2 regions of the Dactylosporangium sp. CA-139114 genome follow, and region 1 is predicted to be linked to the other one. Evidence: riboswitches for the same ligand, from Rfam matches in the RefSeq annotation. Region 1 holds a riboswitch; the other holds the start of a gene.

Region 1 (7,323 bases):
ACCCACCTCTACGAGTGGACCCACTTCGCCCAGAGCTCGAACCTGACCCGGGGCCCGGTGGAGGCGCAGACCGCGAAGATCTTCACGCTCATCGGCGCGATCGCGAGCGCGTTCGGCGCCACGGTGGCCGCGGGCAGCACGGTCATGGCCCGCCTCGGCGGCCGCACCGGCCGGTGGATGCTGCGGCTCGTCTCGGTCCTGCTGCTGGTGCTGATGCTCCTGGTCGCGGTCGTGCTGGTGGTCGCCTCGATCTCCGGCGAGCCGCCGGTCGCGATCATCGAGACGCCGTGGTGGCTGCTGAGCGCCGAGTGGGCCGCCCTCGCGCTGGCGGTGGCCGGTGCCGGGGTTGCGACCGCGCAGCTGTGGCGGTTCGTCCCGGCTCAGGAGGAGTAGCCGGGGACCGTCACCATCGGGGGGCGGTCCGGGTGGGCGACGGGCGTCTCGTGCGGTACCACGGCCGAATCCCGCCGCTCGAACTGCGTCAACGTCGGCCAGAGGGAGTGCCTCGGCGACACGCGGGCGTTGATCGTCTGCAGGATCGTCGCCGCCATGCGGCCCAGCGCGGCCGTGTCCTGGTGGCCGTGGGTGCGCTGACCCAGGTCGACCTGGGCGACCGCGTCGAGCCCGTGCGTGCGCCAGGCGTCGATGAGCAGGCCGGTCTCCACGCCGTAGCCGGCCGCGAACGGCAGCGACTCGAGCAGGGTGCGGCGGGCCGCGTACTCGCCGGCGAGCGGCTGCACGACCCCGGCCAGCTCCGGGAAGTGCGCGTTGAGCAGCGGGCGGGCGGCCAGCTCGGTGACCCGGCCGCCGCCGGCCGCGGAGACGTCGAGCAGGGGCCGGTCGTAGAACGCCTTCACCATCAGCGTCGCGGGGTCGGCCAGCAGCGGGCCCAGCAGCCCCGTCACGAAGTGGGGCCGGAAGTCGGTGAGGTCCGCGTCGACGTACACCAGGATGTCGCCCTTGGTGACGGCGAGCGCCTTCCACAGCACCTCGCCCTTGCCCGGCCGGGAGCCGGTCGCCGGGAGGATGTCGTCGCGGTGGTGCACGGTGGCGCCCGCGGCCGCGGCGACCTCGGCGGTGCGGTCCACCGAGCCGGAGTCGACCACGACCAGCTCGTCGACCAGGGGGCCGAGGCTGCGCACCCCGGTGACGATCTCGCCGACCGTCGGCTCCTCGTCGAGCGCGGGCAGCACGACGCTGACCCGGGTGTCACCCTTCGCCGCGAGCACCTCGTCGGCCGGCCAGTCGGGCCAGCGGGAGGTGCGCCGTGTGAACCAGTCCGCCGCCGCTGGATGCATGCCTGAAACGCTAGCCCCGCCCAGCTCGTGAGATGACTCATACCCGGCGGCCGGTGGTGCCCCTTACACTCAGATGCAGCTCCGCTCACAACTCAATACCTCATCCAGAGGGGCAGAGGGATACGGCCCGATGAAGCCCCGGCAACCCCTGCGACGTGTGCTCGAAGACGAGGCCCGTCGCGGTAGGTGCCAAATCCGTCCCGGCGCACGCCCGTGCGCTATGGGAAAGATGAGAGGAAGGCCTCCCATGACCTCGACGCTCAGCGTCTTCACCGACTCGCCCGCCCGCAACCTGGTCTGCCGCGGGTGCGGGGCGACCTTCCCGCTCGCCGCACAGCACGCGTGCTACGAGTGTTTCGGCCCGCTCGAGGTCGGCTACGACGCCGCGGCGCTGGCCAAGGTGACCCGGGAGCAGATCGAGGCGGGGCCGAAGAACATCTGGCGCTACGCGCCGCTGCTGCCCGTGGGGCTGGACCCCGAGACCCGCGTGACCCTGGACCCGGGCCTGACCCCGCTGGTGCGGGCCGACGGCCTGGGCCGGGAGCTCGGGTTCACCGCGCCGCTGTACGTCAAGGACGACTCCGCCAACCCGACGCACTCGTTCAAGGACCGCGTCGTGTCCGTGGCCCTCACCGCGGCGAAGGCGCTGGGCTTCACGCGCTACTCCTGCGCCTCCACCGGCAACCTCGCCAACAGCGTCGCCGCGCACGCCGCGCGGGCCGGCGTCCCCTCGACCGTGTTCATCCCGGCCGACCTGGAGCCCGGCAAGGTCGTCATGACCGCCGTGTACGGCGGCGAGGTCGTCGCCATCGAGGGCTCCTACGACGAGGTCAACCGCCTGTGCTCGGAGCTCACCGAGACCGACGAGTTCGAGAACACCGCGTTCGTCAACGTCAACGTGCGGCCCTTCTACGCCGAGGGCTCCAAGACGCTCGGCTACGAGGTGGCCGAGCAGCTCGGCTGGCGCATCCCGGCCCAGGTGGTCATCCCGATGGCCAGCGGCGAGCTGCTCACGAAGATCGACAAGGCGTTCGCCGAGCTGGTCGAGATCGGGCTCGTCCCGGCGACCGAGTGGAAGGTCTTCGGCGCCCAGTCGGCCGGCTGCAACCCGATCGCGAAGGCGCTGCACGACGGCAGCGACGAGATCACCCCGGTGAAGCCGACCGGCATCGCCAAGTCCCTCAACATCGGCGACCCGGCCGCGGGGGTCTACGCGCTGGAGTCCGTGCGGCGCACCGGCGGGTGGATGGAGTACGTCGGCGACGACGAGATCCGCGAGGGCATCCAGCTGCTCGCCCGGACCGCCGGCGTCTACGCCGAGACGGCCGGCGGGGTCACCACCGCGGTGCTCAAGAAGCTCGTCGAGTCCGGCAAGCTCGACCCGAACGCCGAGACGGTCATCTTCAACACCGGCGACGGCCTCAAGACCCTCGATGCGGTCGCCGACCGGGCGGTTCCCACGCACCGGGTCAAGCCGTCGCTGAAGTCGGCCCGCGAGGCCGGTCTGCTCGGATGATTTTTTTGCTCACGCGATCACGGTGCGTTGATCTGCGGAGAGCGCTTCCACGCTTGGACGAGGGGCGGCTCGTCCGAGCGGGGGAGATGATCGATACCGAGCGTAGTTATTGATGCGCGGATCGTCGGATGGGTGACTTGACGCCCTAGGTCCCGAGGTTCAGGATGCTCGGTGCGGGAGGACGTGTCGCCGCGAGATCCCTGGATCCGCGACCACAGCACCGGAGGTGCTGGCGAGCGTCCTCCCGACCATTTCCGGGCATAAATGGATTGCCGGGGGCCGCGGCGCGGCGACACCCTGAGGCCCATGACCCCGCACACGCTCGAGATCGTCGAGGTGCGCGCCGACGACCCGGCGGCCGTCGACGCGGCGTTCGAGATCGTCGGTGAGTCGGTCCACGCGGACCGGCCCGATCTGCCGCCGGAGTGCCGGTACCAGTACGACATGCAGTGGCGCGTCCCGCCGCCCCGCGGACCCCGCCACCGCTTCCTGGCCCGTCGCGGCGGTGAGCCGGTCGGTGTCGCCCAGCTCGACCTGCCCCGCCACGACAACCTCGACAAGGCCCTCGTCGACGTCCACGTCCGCCCGGCCCACCGGCGCCGGGGCGTCGGCCGGGCCCTCTTCGCGCACGCGACCGCCGTCGCCCGCGCCGCCGGCCGCACGAGGGTGCTCGGCTTCGGCCCGGCCGAGCGCGCCGGGTTCGCCGAGTCGTGCGGGCTGACCAACGGCCTGCTCGACGCCCGCCGCCGGCTGCTGCTCGCCGACGCCGACGAGGCCGCGCTCGACCGGCTCTACGCCGAGGGCCGGGCGAAGGCCGCCGGCTACCGTCTCGTGCACTGGGGCGACGCGCTGCCGGAGGAGTACATCGAGGACATCGCGGCGCTGGACAGCTCGTTCGTGACCGAGACCCCGATGGGTGAGCTCGACGTCGAGCCCGAGCGGGTCGACGCCGACCGGCTGCGCACCCAGCACGCGGCGTTCCTGGCGTGGGGCTCGCGGCGCTACGAGGCCGGGCTCGTGCACGAGGCGAGCGGCCGCCTGGTGGCCTGGACCGCGATCAGGGTCGCCCGGACCGTCGACTGGCACGCCTGGCAGCTCATCACCCTCGTGCACCCCGCGCACCGGGGCCGACGGCTCGGCGTCGTGGCCAAGGTCGCCAACCTGCGGGCGATGCGCGCGGCCGAGCCGGCCGTGACCACGATCGACACCTTCAACGCGACCGACAACCCGTACATGATCGCGATCAACGAGGCGATGGGCTTCCGCCTGGTCGATCACTGGGCCAACTGGCAGGGGCCGATCCGGGACTGAGGGTGCCGCCCGGGGGAACCGTCGCGGGAACTCGTCAGATGGTCGGCGGGCCCGCTCCGCGATGGCAGGATGGCGCCATGGAGAACTCACACCCCATGTTCGCCAGCCACGCCGACACGCTGGAGCGGGCGCTGACCGCGATCGCCGAGCGTGCGTACTGGTCCAACTACCCCGAGTCGCCCAGCCCGCGCGTCTACGGCGAGCACGCCGCCGCCGACGGCGAGGCGGCGTACAAGGCCTACCTCGGCACCGACTTCCCCCTCAAGGATCAGCCGGGCATCACCGACTGGGTCGCGACCGAGGCCTCGCCCTTCGGCATCGCGCTCGACGTGCGCTACCCCCACCTCGACCTCGACGCCGCGTTCGCCGCGCTGGCCGAGGGCATGCCCGCCTGGCGCGCGGCCGGCCCGCAGGCCCGCACGGGCGTGTGCCTGGAGATCCTGGCGCGCCTGCACAAGGCCGCGTTCGAGCTCGCCAACGCCGTGCACGCCACCACCGGCCAGGCCTTCGTCATGGCCTTCCAGGCCGGCGCGCCGCACGCGTTCGACCGCGCCCTCGAGGCGGTCGCCTACGCCTACCGCGAGATGACGCGCACCCCGGCCATGGCCGACTGGCAGAAGCCCGCGGGCAAGGGCCAGACGCTGCACATGTCCAAGACCTTCCATGTCGTACCGCGCGGGGCCGCCCTGGTCGTCGGCTGCAACACGTTCCCGACCTGGAACTCCTACCCGGGCTTCTTCGCGTCCCTGGCCACGGGCAACCCGGTGATCGTCAAGCCGCACCCGGGGGCCGTCCTGCCGCTGGCGATCACCGTGAAGATCGCCCGCGAGACGCTCGCCGACGCCGGCTTCGACCCCAACCTCGTGCTGCTGGCCGCGGAGGCGCCCGGCGAGGGGCTCGCGAAGACCCTGGCGCTGCGCCCCGAGGTGCGCATCATCGACTTCACCGGCTCGACCGAGTTCGGCGACTGGCTGGAGGCCAACGCGCGCCAGGCCGTGGTCTACACCGAGAAGGCCGGCGTGAACACCGTCGTGATCGACTCGACCGACGACTTCGCCGGGATGTGCCGCAACATCGGCTTTTCCTTGGTGCTGTACTCCGGGCAGATGTGCACCACTCCGCAGAACATTCTCGTGCCCGCCGCCGGCATTGCCACGAACGAGGGGCACAAGACGCTCGATGAGGTCGCTCAGGGCATTGCCGGGGCCGTCTCGGCGCTCACCGCGGAGCCCGCGAAGGGCGTGGAACTCACCGGCGCAATCGTGAACCAGGGCGTTCTGGAGAGGCTCCAGAAAGCCGCGACGGTCGGCGACGCGGTGCTCGAATCATCAGACGTTTCACACCCGGCTTATGCGTCGGCGACGGTCCGCACGCCACTCATCCGGAAACTCGGCGCGGGCGATGTGGACACTTATGGCTCGGAGTGGTTCGGCCCCATTTCCTTCGTTGTCGCCACCGATTCCACGGCGGGCAGTTTGCGGATCTTCGCGGACACCGTCGGGAAGAAGGGCGCATTGACCGCTTCGGTGTATTCGACGTCCCCGGAGGTCCTCGACGCCGTGGAAGAGGCCGCACTACTTGCAGGTGTGCATTTGTCAGTCAACCTTACGGGCGGCGTCTTCGTGAACCAGTCGGCCGCGTTTTCCGACTTCCACGCCAGCGGCGCCAATCCCGCCGCCAATGCCGCGCTCACCGACGGTGCCTACGTGGCGAGCCGCTTCCGCGTAATTCAGTCACGCCGTCACGTGTAGCGGCGAAGGTCAGTAACACGTAGTCGCCGGGCGATGCTTGACTCTGCAACGAAAAATTGCGAGAAGGCATGCTCGGCGACCTTTTCCGGCTGTTTGATTCGTGACCTTGCTGTCCGATTTGGGCCTGTCGGCGCCTCGACTACTCCTGTACCGTGCGGTTCGGTCGTCGTTCCTCTCGCCGGAGGCCACTCCCGGTCCCGGCGGCTGTGGTCGAAGACCGCGGCCCGGTTTCCCACAGCCGGCCGGGAGGCAGAAGGTCCGAAGTAGAGGAAGTGCACCGTGGCACAGGGCACCGTCAAGTGGTTCAACAGCGAGAAGGGCTACGGGTTCATCGCGGTCGACGGGGGGCAGGACGTCTTCGTCCACTTCTCCGCGATTCAGATGGACGGCTACAAGTCGCTGGAGGACGGACAGCGCGTCGAGTTCGAGATCGCGCAGGGTCAGAAGGGTCCGCAGGCCGAAGGGGTCCGGCTCCTCGCCTGACCCGGACTCCGAATACCGCGCCGGGGCACCGTTCTCATTGTTGAGGAACGGTGCCCTGCGCCCTTGTTCTCCGGCATGCACGTCAATGCCCGAATTCTTGCCAATCGCGCCGCTCGCGCGGTTTCACCACGACGAGGCGGCCTGGCAACCGGGGCGCCACCGGGTTCGACGGCCCGGACTCGCCGGTGCGGATGGCGTGCTGCAGCCGCGTGAGCCAGCCGGCCGGTTCGAGGCCGCGATGTGAACTGGCTTGTGCCGCATGGCCTCGACGCCGGCCTCCGAGCGCCGATCGAAGTCGACCAGTCGAGCTGGCCGTGGCCGAGCCGGAACTGGTAGCCGACCGGCGCGGTACTCCGCCGAGTTCGGCGGCGATGCCGACCGGCCTGCACCGCGCGTGGACGCGGGCCGCGCTCGAGGCCGGCAAGCACGTGCTCGCCGGGAAGCCGCGTTCACCGCCCCGGCGCGGTCTCGAGCCAGTGGTGCGTATCACGGACGCCCAGGGCGCACACGAGGAGCGGTTGCCCGCCGACCACCAGTTCCGGCGGGCGTTCGAAACCTTCGCGGCCCCGGTGCGCGAGGGCCGCCACGAGCCGGATCCGGCCACGCTGCGCCCCGCGGAACTGGGCGATGACGTGCGGCGCAGTGCCCGCCGGGCCTCCTCCACTGTTTCACCTGGCGGGCTTGCCTGATTGCTTGCACTCGCCGGGCCAGAGTGCTAAACAAGGACTTGGCACTCGCAACCCGTGAGTGCCAAGGTCGGGACGGTGCAGACCTCTGGTGGGCAATCACCTGAGGCTGGTCGTCGCGGGCTCATCCGGCCCGACCGCCGGGGACCCGGTTGGGTCCCGTGAAGGTGCGAAAGCAGGCGGTGAGCCGCCGGCCCCACGGGGTCGTGGCGAATCGTGAGTGTCCAGGAGGACAACGCCGAATGGCCAAGATTATCGCGTTCGACGAAGAGGCGCGC
Region 2 (7,323 bases), 140 kb from region 1:
GCCACCGCCGACGCCGAGACCCTGCGCGAGTTCCTCGCCGAGAAGGTCGCCCGCTGGCAGCTGCCGGAGCGCTGGTCGTTCATCGAGGCGGTGCCGAAGACGAGCGTCGGCAAGTTCGACAAGAAGCGGGTGCGCTCCGACTATGCGGGCGGCTCCCTCGAGGTGGTACAGATCAACGGGTGACCCGCCCGGCGAAGATAGCGCTGGCGATCACCGCGGCGCTGTCGGCCTGCGTGATCGCGATCTGCGGCGCGGCCCTGGCACTGCGCGACTGGGTGCCGGGGCTCGCGGGCTGCCCCGACCTCACCAGGCCGCCGAAGACCTCGGTCTTCACGGAGAAGGCGAGGATCGAGCAGCTGTACCCCCAGCTGCGCCCGATCCGATCCGTGCACTGGCAGGAGCACGAGGCCCGCGCCCGCAGCTGCCCCGAGACCGGCCCGATGGACTACGAGATGAACGGCCTCGCGGTCCTCACCCCCGAGCGCGCCGCCGCCGCGCCCGGCGGCGCCCCGGCGGCCGCCCCGGACATCCCGGCCGACCTGCGCCCGTTCGCCCCGCCGGCGCCGCACTGGCTCGACGTCGGCGGCGGGCTGCTGCTCGACCGGGCGTCCGCGACCGTCTACTTCACGCGGATTTCTTCGCGGCCGTCTTCTTCGCCGGGGCCTTCTTGGCCGGCGCCGCCTTCTTCGCCGGCGCCGCCTTCTTCGCCGCTGTCGCCTTCTTCGCCGTCGCCTTCTTGATCGGAGTCGCCTTCTCCTCGTCGGACGCGGCGGGTTCCTCGCCGCGGGCGGCCCGGGCCCGTTCGACCGAGGCGCGCAGCGCGGCCATCAGGTCGACCGCGGCGGCCGGCGCCTCCTCGGCCTCCTCCGGCTGCACGACCTCGCGCCCGGCCACCTTGGCGTCGATGACCTCCTGCAGGGCCTCGCGGTAGTTGTCGGTGTAGGTGCTCGGGTCGAAGTCGCCCGCCATCGACTCGATGAGGGAGCCGGCCATCGCGAGCTCGGCGGGGCGGGCGGTCACGTCCTCGTCGAGGACGTCGAACTTGGCCGCGCGGATCTCGTCCGGCCACAGCATGGTGTTGAGCACCAGCACGTTGTCGCGCACGCGGAGGGTGGCCAGCTGTTCGCGCTGGCGCAGGGCCACCTTCACGATCGCGACGCGGTCGACGTTGGTCAGCGCGTCGCGCAGCAGGGCGTAGGGCTTGGCCGCGGTCTGCTCCGGCTCCAGGTAGTACGCCTTGTTGTAGAGGATCGGGTCGACCTGCTCGGTCGGCACGAACTCCAGCACCTCGATCGCGCGGCTGGTGGTCAGCGGCAGGTCGGAGAAGTCCTCGTCGGTGAGGACGACCATCTCGCCGCCACCGAGGTCGTAGCCCTTGGCGATGTCGTCGTAGGCGACCTCTTCGCCGTCGACGGAGCAGACGCGCTTGTACTTGATCCGGCCGCCGTCCTCCCGGTGCACCTGGTGGAAGCGGATGTCCTTCTCCTCCGTCGCCGAGTAGAGGCGGACGGCGATCGAGACCAGCCCGAAGGAGACCGCGCCCTTCCAGATCGCGCGCATGAGGATCCTTTCCGCAGCGTATCGACCATGCAATCTTCAGCTTCGCATCGTTTCGAGCCGGGCGCGAGGAACTCGCAGGCGAACTATCGTGTGGAACATGGCAGCTCCGCCGGCCCCGATGCTCGCCTCGTCCGGCGCGCTGCCCGCCGGGCCCGGCTGGTCGTACGAGTTCAAGTGGGACGGCATCCGCGCGATCGCCGTCGTCCGCGAGGGTGTGACCAGGCTTTTCGCGCGCTCGGGGGCCGAGGTGACGGCCGCCTACCCGGAGCTCGCCGGCGTCGGGCGGGGCCTGGCCGACTCGGTGCTCGACGGCGAGGTGGTGGCCATGGACGAGGCCGGGCAGCCGTCGTTCCAGGTGCTCGCCGAGCGCATGCACGTGCGCGAGCCGAACCGGGCCGCGCGCCTGGCGGCCACGGTGCCGGTGACGTACCTCGTCTTCGACGCCCTGCGCGCGGAGGGCGACGAGCTTGTCGGGCTGCCGTACCGCACCCGCCGCGAACGCCTCGAAGCGCTCCCGCTCGGCTCCCGCGCGATGGTGCCCCCGTCGTTCGACGACGGCCCCGCGACGGTGGCGGCCAGCCGGGAGAACCGGCTCGAGGGCGTGGTGGCGAAGCGGGCGGAGTCGCTGTACCACCCGGGAGTCCGTACGCCCGACTGGATCAAGGTGAAGCTCGAGGAGAGCTGCGAGTTCGTGGTCGGCGGCTGGCGGCCGGGCAAGCGCGCGCTCGGTGCGTTGCTGGTCGGGGTGCCGGTCCCGGGCGGGCTGGCCTACCGCGGCCGGGTGGGCGGCGGCATCTCCGGCGCGTCCGAGCGCTCGCTGCTGGCGGCCCTGCAGCCCCTGACGGCGAGCCGGAACCCGTTCGGCGCGTCGGTGCCGCGGGAGGACGCCCGCGGCGCCGTGTGGGTGAACCCGCACCTGGTGGTCGAGGTGAAGTTCGGGCACCGCACGCGCGACGGCCGGCTGCGCTTCCCGCGCTTCCTGCGCATCCGCCCGGACCTCAGCGCCGAGGAGGTCCGCGATGCCTGACCGGATTCACGTGGAGGTCGACGGCCGGCGGCTGGACATCTCCAACCTCGACAAGGTGCTGTATCCGCGCGCGGGCTTCACCAAGGGCGAGGTCCTCGACTACTACACCCGGATCGCCCCGACGCTGCTGCCGCACCTGCGGGACCGGCCCCTGACCCGCACCCGCTACCCGAACGGCGTCGAGGGCGACGGCTTCTTCGAGAAGAACGCGCCGGCCGGGACGCCGGAGTGGGTGCGGACCGTAAGGCTGCCGGTCCCCGGCTCCTCGAAGGGGCGCGAGCAGATCGACTTCATCGTGGTCGAGGAGCTCGCGACGGTCGTGTGGCTGGCCAACCTCGCGGCGCTGGAGCTGCACACGCCGCAGTGGCGGGTCGACGCGCAGGGCCGCCCGCTCGACCCCGACCAGCTCGTCGTGGACCTCGACCCCGGCCCGCCCGCGGGGCTGCCGGAGTGCTTCGAGGTGGCCCTGATCCTGCGCGAGCGCCTGGCCGCCGACGGCCTGCAATGCGCGGCGAAGACCTCCGGCAAGAAGGGCATGCAGCTCGTCGTGCCCCTGCCCGGCGAGGAGACGGCCGACGAGGTGAGCGCCTACGCGAAGGCGGTCGCCGAGGAGCTGGCCCGCGCCCGGCCGCGGCTCGTGGTCGCGAAGATGGCGAAGCAGCTGCGGCCCGGCAAGGTGTTCATCGACTGGAGCCAGAACAACGCGTTCAAGACGACGGTCGCGCCCTACTCCCTGCGCGCCGGCCCCACCCCGACCGTGAGCGCCCCGCTGACGTGGGACGAGGTCGAGGCCGGCGAGCTGACCGCCGCGGACCTGACCCCATCGGTGGTGCTCGACCGCGTCGCGGCCCGCGGCGACCTCCTGCTGGGCCGCTGAGCCGGGCTCATCGCAGGGCGGCGAGCAGCCGGTCGATGTGCTCCTCGGTCGTGCCGAGGCCGAAGCTGGCCCGGACGGCCTGCTCGGCCCCCGGCTCGCAGCCCGCCGCCTCCGGCAACGCCGCGCCGGTCAGGCGCCCGGTGGCCTCGCCGAGCAGGCGGCGGGTCAGCGGGTGCGCGCAGAACAGGCCCGTGCGCACCCCGATGCCGTGGTCGCGGCCGAGCGTCACCGCGAGCTCGCCCGGGTCGCGGCCCAGCACGGCGAAGGAGACGATGCCGACCCGCTCCGCGTCGGCGGGGAAGAGCCGCAGCTCCTCCACGTGCGGCAGCGCGGCGAGCCCGGCGCGCAGCCGGTGCAGCAGCGTCTGCTCGGTGTTCGCGAGGTCGCCGGCGAGGTCGCGGTCGTGCAGGGCGCGCAGCGCGGTGGCGAGGGCGACCGCGCCGAGGAGGTTGGGGGTGCCGGCCTCGTGGCGGGCCGGGCCGGTGGCCCAGCGCGCGGGCCCGTCGTCGGGGACGTGGGCGCTGGCCCCGCCGCCGGCCAGGTAGGGCTCGGCCGCGTCCAGCCAGTCCGCCCGCCCGGCGAGCACGCCCGCCCCGAACGGCGCGTAGAGCTTGTGCCCGGAGAACGCGACGTAGTCCGCGCCCAGTCCGGCCAGCCGCCCGGGGGCGTGCGGGGCCAGCTGCGCGGCGTCGACGGCGATCCGGGCGCCGTAGCGGTGCGCGACCTCGGCCAGCCGCTCCACCGGCCACACCTCGCCGGTCACGTTGCTCGCCGCGGTGACGCTGACGAGGATGGCGGGGTTGCGGGATCGGTCCAGGTAGAGCTCCAGCGCCGCGACGGCCTCCTGCGGCGTGCGGGGCGCCGGCAGCCGGACCGCGTCGCGCCAGGGCAGCAGGTTGGCGTGGTGCTCGGCGTCGAACGTGACGACCGTGGTGCCCGCCGGAACGGCCCGCGCGAGCAGGTTGAACGCGTCCGTGGTGTTGCGCGTGAAGATCACCGTGTCGCCCGGCCCGTGGCCGAGGACGTCCGCGACGGTCTCGCGGGCCTGCTCGTACTCCCGCGTGCAGCGCTGCGACAGGGCGCCCGCGCCGCGGTGGACGCTGCCGTAGTAGGGCAGCAGCTCCGCGACGACGTCGGCGACGACCCGCAGGCACGGCGCGGTCGCGGCGACGTCGAGGTTGGCGAAGTCGACGCAGCGGCCGTCGGACAGCTTGACCTCGCCGGGCGTGAGGATTTCGGACACGGGGCAGCCCCTTCGTTCGCGCTTGCCCGGGCACACCGCGTGCCGGGCCGGGTCATCACCCGGGGCACCCCGCCGCGAACGCGAGGGTTGCCGGCCAGCAAGCCGGGGCTGTGCGCTGGCACTCGTGACCTGTCGCGACCGTACCGCAGATAAAGTTGCCCCATGAGCGATCTCCCGCCGAATGGGACGCCGTCCTCGCCCGAGCCCGCGTCCGGGCCGCCCGCCGCCTCGCCGCCGGGCGCGTCCCCGTGGGCCTCCCCGAGCGCTCCGGCGACACCCTCCGGCTGGGGCTCGCCGGCCTCCGATCCGCCGCCTCCGCACCCGGAGCCGTCCCCGCCGCCGCCCGGTTCGGCCCCGCCGGCCGCGCAGCCCGAGTGGGGGCGGCCGGCGTGGAGTCAGCCCGCCTCCGCGCCGCCGGCCGCCGAGCCGGCATCGGCCCCTCCGGGCGCCCAGCCGCCCGGTGCCGAGTGGGCCCGCCCGATGACGCCCGTGGTGCCCAACGTGACCGAGGCGGTCGAGCCGCCGACGGGCCGCCAGGAGTACCCGACGGCCGCGCTCGCCCTGGCCGCCGCCCCGCCCGCGAAGCGCTCCGACCGGCGCCGGCTCTGGACGCTGATCGGCGTCATGGGGTTCATCGCGGCCTGCGGCGTCGCCGTGCTCGCGTTCTTCGGTTTCAGCGGCGGGTGGACGGCGCTGGTCGTGGGCGTGGGCTCCGCGGTGATCCCGGTGCCGGTGCTGGTCTCCTGCTTCCTGTGGCTGGATCGATACGAGCCGGAGCCGGTGAAGTACCTCGTCTTCGTCTTCGGCTGGGGGGCCTTCGTCGCGACCGGCGTGGCCCTGGTGGTCAACACCGCCGGCTCGTACTTCGCCGAGAAGGCCGGGCTCTCCGACGCGCTGGTCGCCGTGATCGTCGCGCCGCTGATCGAGGAGAGCATGAAGGCGCTCGGGCCGGTGCTGCTGTTCTGGCGCCGCCCCCGCGCGTTCTCCGGCATCATCGACGGGATTGTCTACTGTGGACTTTCCGCGACCGGGTTCGCGATGGTCGAGAACATCCTGTACCTCGGCTTCAAGGGCTACGGCGAGGCCGCCGACAAGTCCGGACCGGTCACCGGGGCCGCGGCGCTGGTGGGCATCTTCATCGTGCGGATCCTCATGACCGGGTTCGCGCACCCGCTGTTCACCTCGATGACCGGCATCGGCCTCGGGTTCGCCTCGCGCTCCTCGGCCCGGCCGGTGCGCTTCCTCGCCCCGCTCGCCGGCCTGCTCGTCGCGATGATGCTGCACGGCTCGTGGAACCTCATGTCGGTGACGGCGTCGACGAGCGCGTGGGTCCTGCTCTACGGCTACTTCGCCGTGATGATGCCGATCTTCCTGTGCATGGTCGGCTTCGCCCTGTGGCTGCGCTCCAACGAGGGCAAGCTGACCGAGCGCGTGCTCGGCGAATACGCCCGGGCCGGCTGGTTCTCGCCGCCCGAGGTCGCCGCCCTGGGCACGCTCGGCCGTCGCCTGTCCGCCCGCCGCTGGGCCAAACGGGTCGCCGGCGACGCGGGCGCCAAGGCGATGCGGGCGTTCCAGTTCGACGCGACGCGGCTGGCCCTGCTGCGCGACGGCCTCCATCGCGGCCTGGACAAGGAGCCGAAGCGGCGCATGGAGGCGCTCGCCGAGGAGCGGCAGCTGCTGACCGCGCTCGACGCGTATCGCCAGGTGTTCGTCGGCCGCGACCCCCAGTCGCCGCGGGCGGTGTGGGACGGCACGCGCTACCACATCACGTTCCCCGACGGCGTCGTGCGGGTCCTCGACGCCCCGGCCACCCCGGTGGTGCCGGTGCCCGTCTCCCTGGCCCCGCCGCCCCCGCCGGCGTTCGCCGCCCCGTACTACTACCGCTGAACCACCGCCGCCGGCCGGCGCGCGACCCACTGCGGCCGCGCGCCGGCCGGCGTCACAGGTAGAGGCCGGTCGAGTCCGGCTCGACGCGCCGGGCCGCGACCGCGTGCACGTCCCGCTCGCGCAGCAGCACGTAGTCGCGCCCCTGCAGCTCCACCTCGGAGCGGTCCTCGGGGTCGAAGAGCACCCGGTCGCCGGCGACGATCGAGCGCACGCTGGGCCCGACGCCGACCGCGGTCGCCCACGACAGCCGCTTGCCGACCGAGGCGGTCGCGGGGATCACGATGCCGGAGATGTGCCGTCGCTCGCCCTCGGCGCCCTCGAGCCGGACGAGCACGCGGTCGTGCAGGAGCCGGATCGGCAGGGCGTCGGGGGTCGCGTCGCCGGTCGGGCCGGTGGGTTGAGCGCCGGTGGGCGCCTGGTAGCCAGCGGCGGGTTGTGCTGTCACGGTTGCGACGCTACCGCCTCGATGCGTGCCAACGTCGCGCGACCCGGTCTACGGTGGGAGTCGCCGTCGGGCGACGTGCGAAGCCGCATCCGGGGAGGTAGTACGTGGGCCGGTTCGACAAGGTGCGTGCCAATCTGCGCCGTGCCTACCTCCAGCGGCTCGCGGAGGCCAGGGTCGAGCGCGAGATCGCGGTCGCGGAGGAGTCGGAGCCGGAGCCGGAGCCGGAGCCGCCCGCGGGGGAGTTCGAGCACGCGACGACGACGAGCCGGGACGACGCGGAGATC

The links. Region 1 has a riboswitch for S-adenosylmethionine ahead of thrC (threonine synthase). Riboswitches for the same ligand answer to the same signal wherever they lie in the genome.
Region 2: linked by a shared signal. The riboswitch ahead of ACQP2P_RS03130 (aminotransferase class V-fold PLP-dependent enzyme) and the one ahead of thrC (threonine synthase) in region 1 are both predicted to bind S-adenosylmethionine.

Annotation. Positions count from the first base shown of each region.
Region 1 is NZ_CP192080.1:554,013-561,335, forward strand. Features, by position in the region: gene ACQP2P_RS02540 (hypothetical protein) at 1-393, shown strand, start outside; gene ACQP2P_RS02545 (glucosyl-3-phosphoglycerate synthase) at 381-1,298, opposite strand; SAM riboswitch class I at 1,396-1,534, shown strand; gene thrC (threonine synthase) at 1,546-2,814, shown strand; gene ACQP2P_RS02555 (GNAT family N-acetyltransferase) at 3,121-4,125, shown strand; gene paaN (phenylacetic acid degradation protein PaaN) at 4,164-5,876, shown strand; gene ACQP2P_RS02565 (cold-shock protein) at 6,156-6,359, shown strand; gene ACQP2P_RS02570 (hypothetical protein) at 6,674-7,048, shown strand; gene groL (chaperonin GroEL) at 7,288-7,323, shown strand, end outside.
Region 2 is NZ_CP192080.1:689,807-697,129, forward strand. Features, by position in the region: gene ACQP2P_RS03105 (fatty acid--CoA ligase) at 1-183, shown strand, start outside; gene ACQP2P_RS03110 (hypothetical protein) at 180-740, shown strand; gene ACQP2P_RS03115 (Ku protein) at 625-1,560, opposite strand; gene ligD (non-homologous end-joining DNA ligase) at 1,658-2,587, shown strand; gene ligD (non-homologous end-joining DNA ligase) at 2,580-3,464, shown strand; gene ACQP2P_RS03130 (aminotransferase class V-fold PLP-dependent enzyme) at 3,472-4,698, opposite strand; SAM riboswitch class IV at 4,721-4,837, opposite strand; gene ACQP2P_RS03135 (PrsW family glutamic-type intramembrane protease) at 4,870-6,594, shown strand; gene ACQP2P_RS03140 (GroES family chaperonin) at 6,647-6,955, opposite strand; gene ACQP2P_RS03145 (AI-2E family transporter) at 7,144-7,323, shown strand, end outside.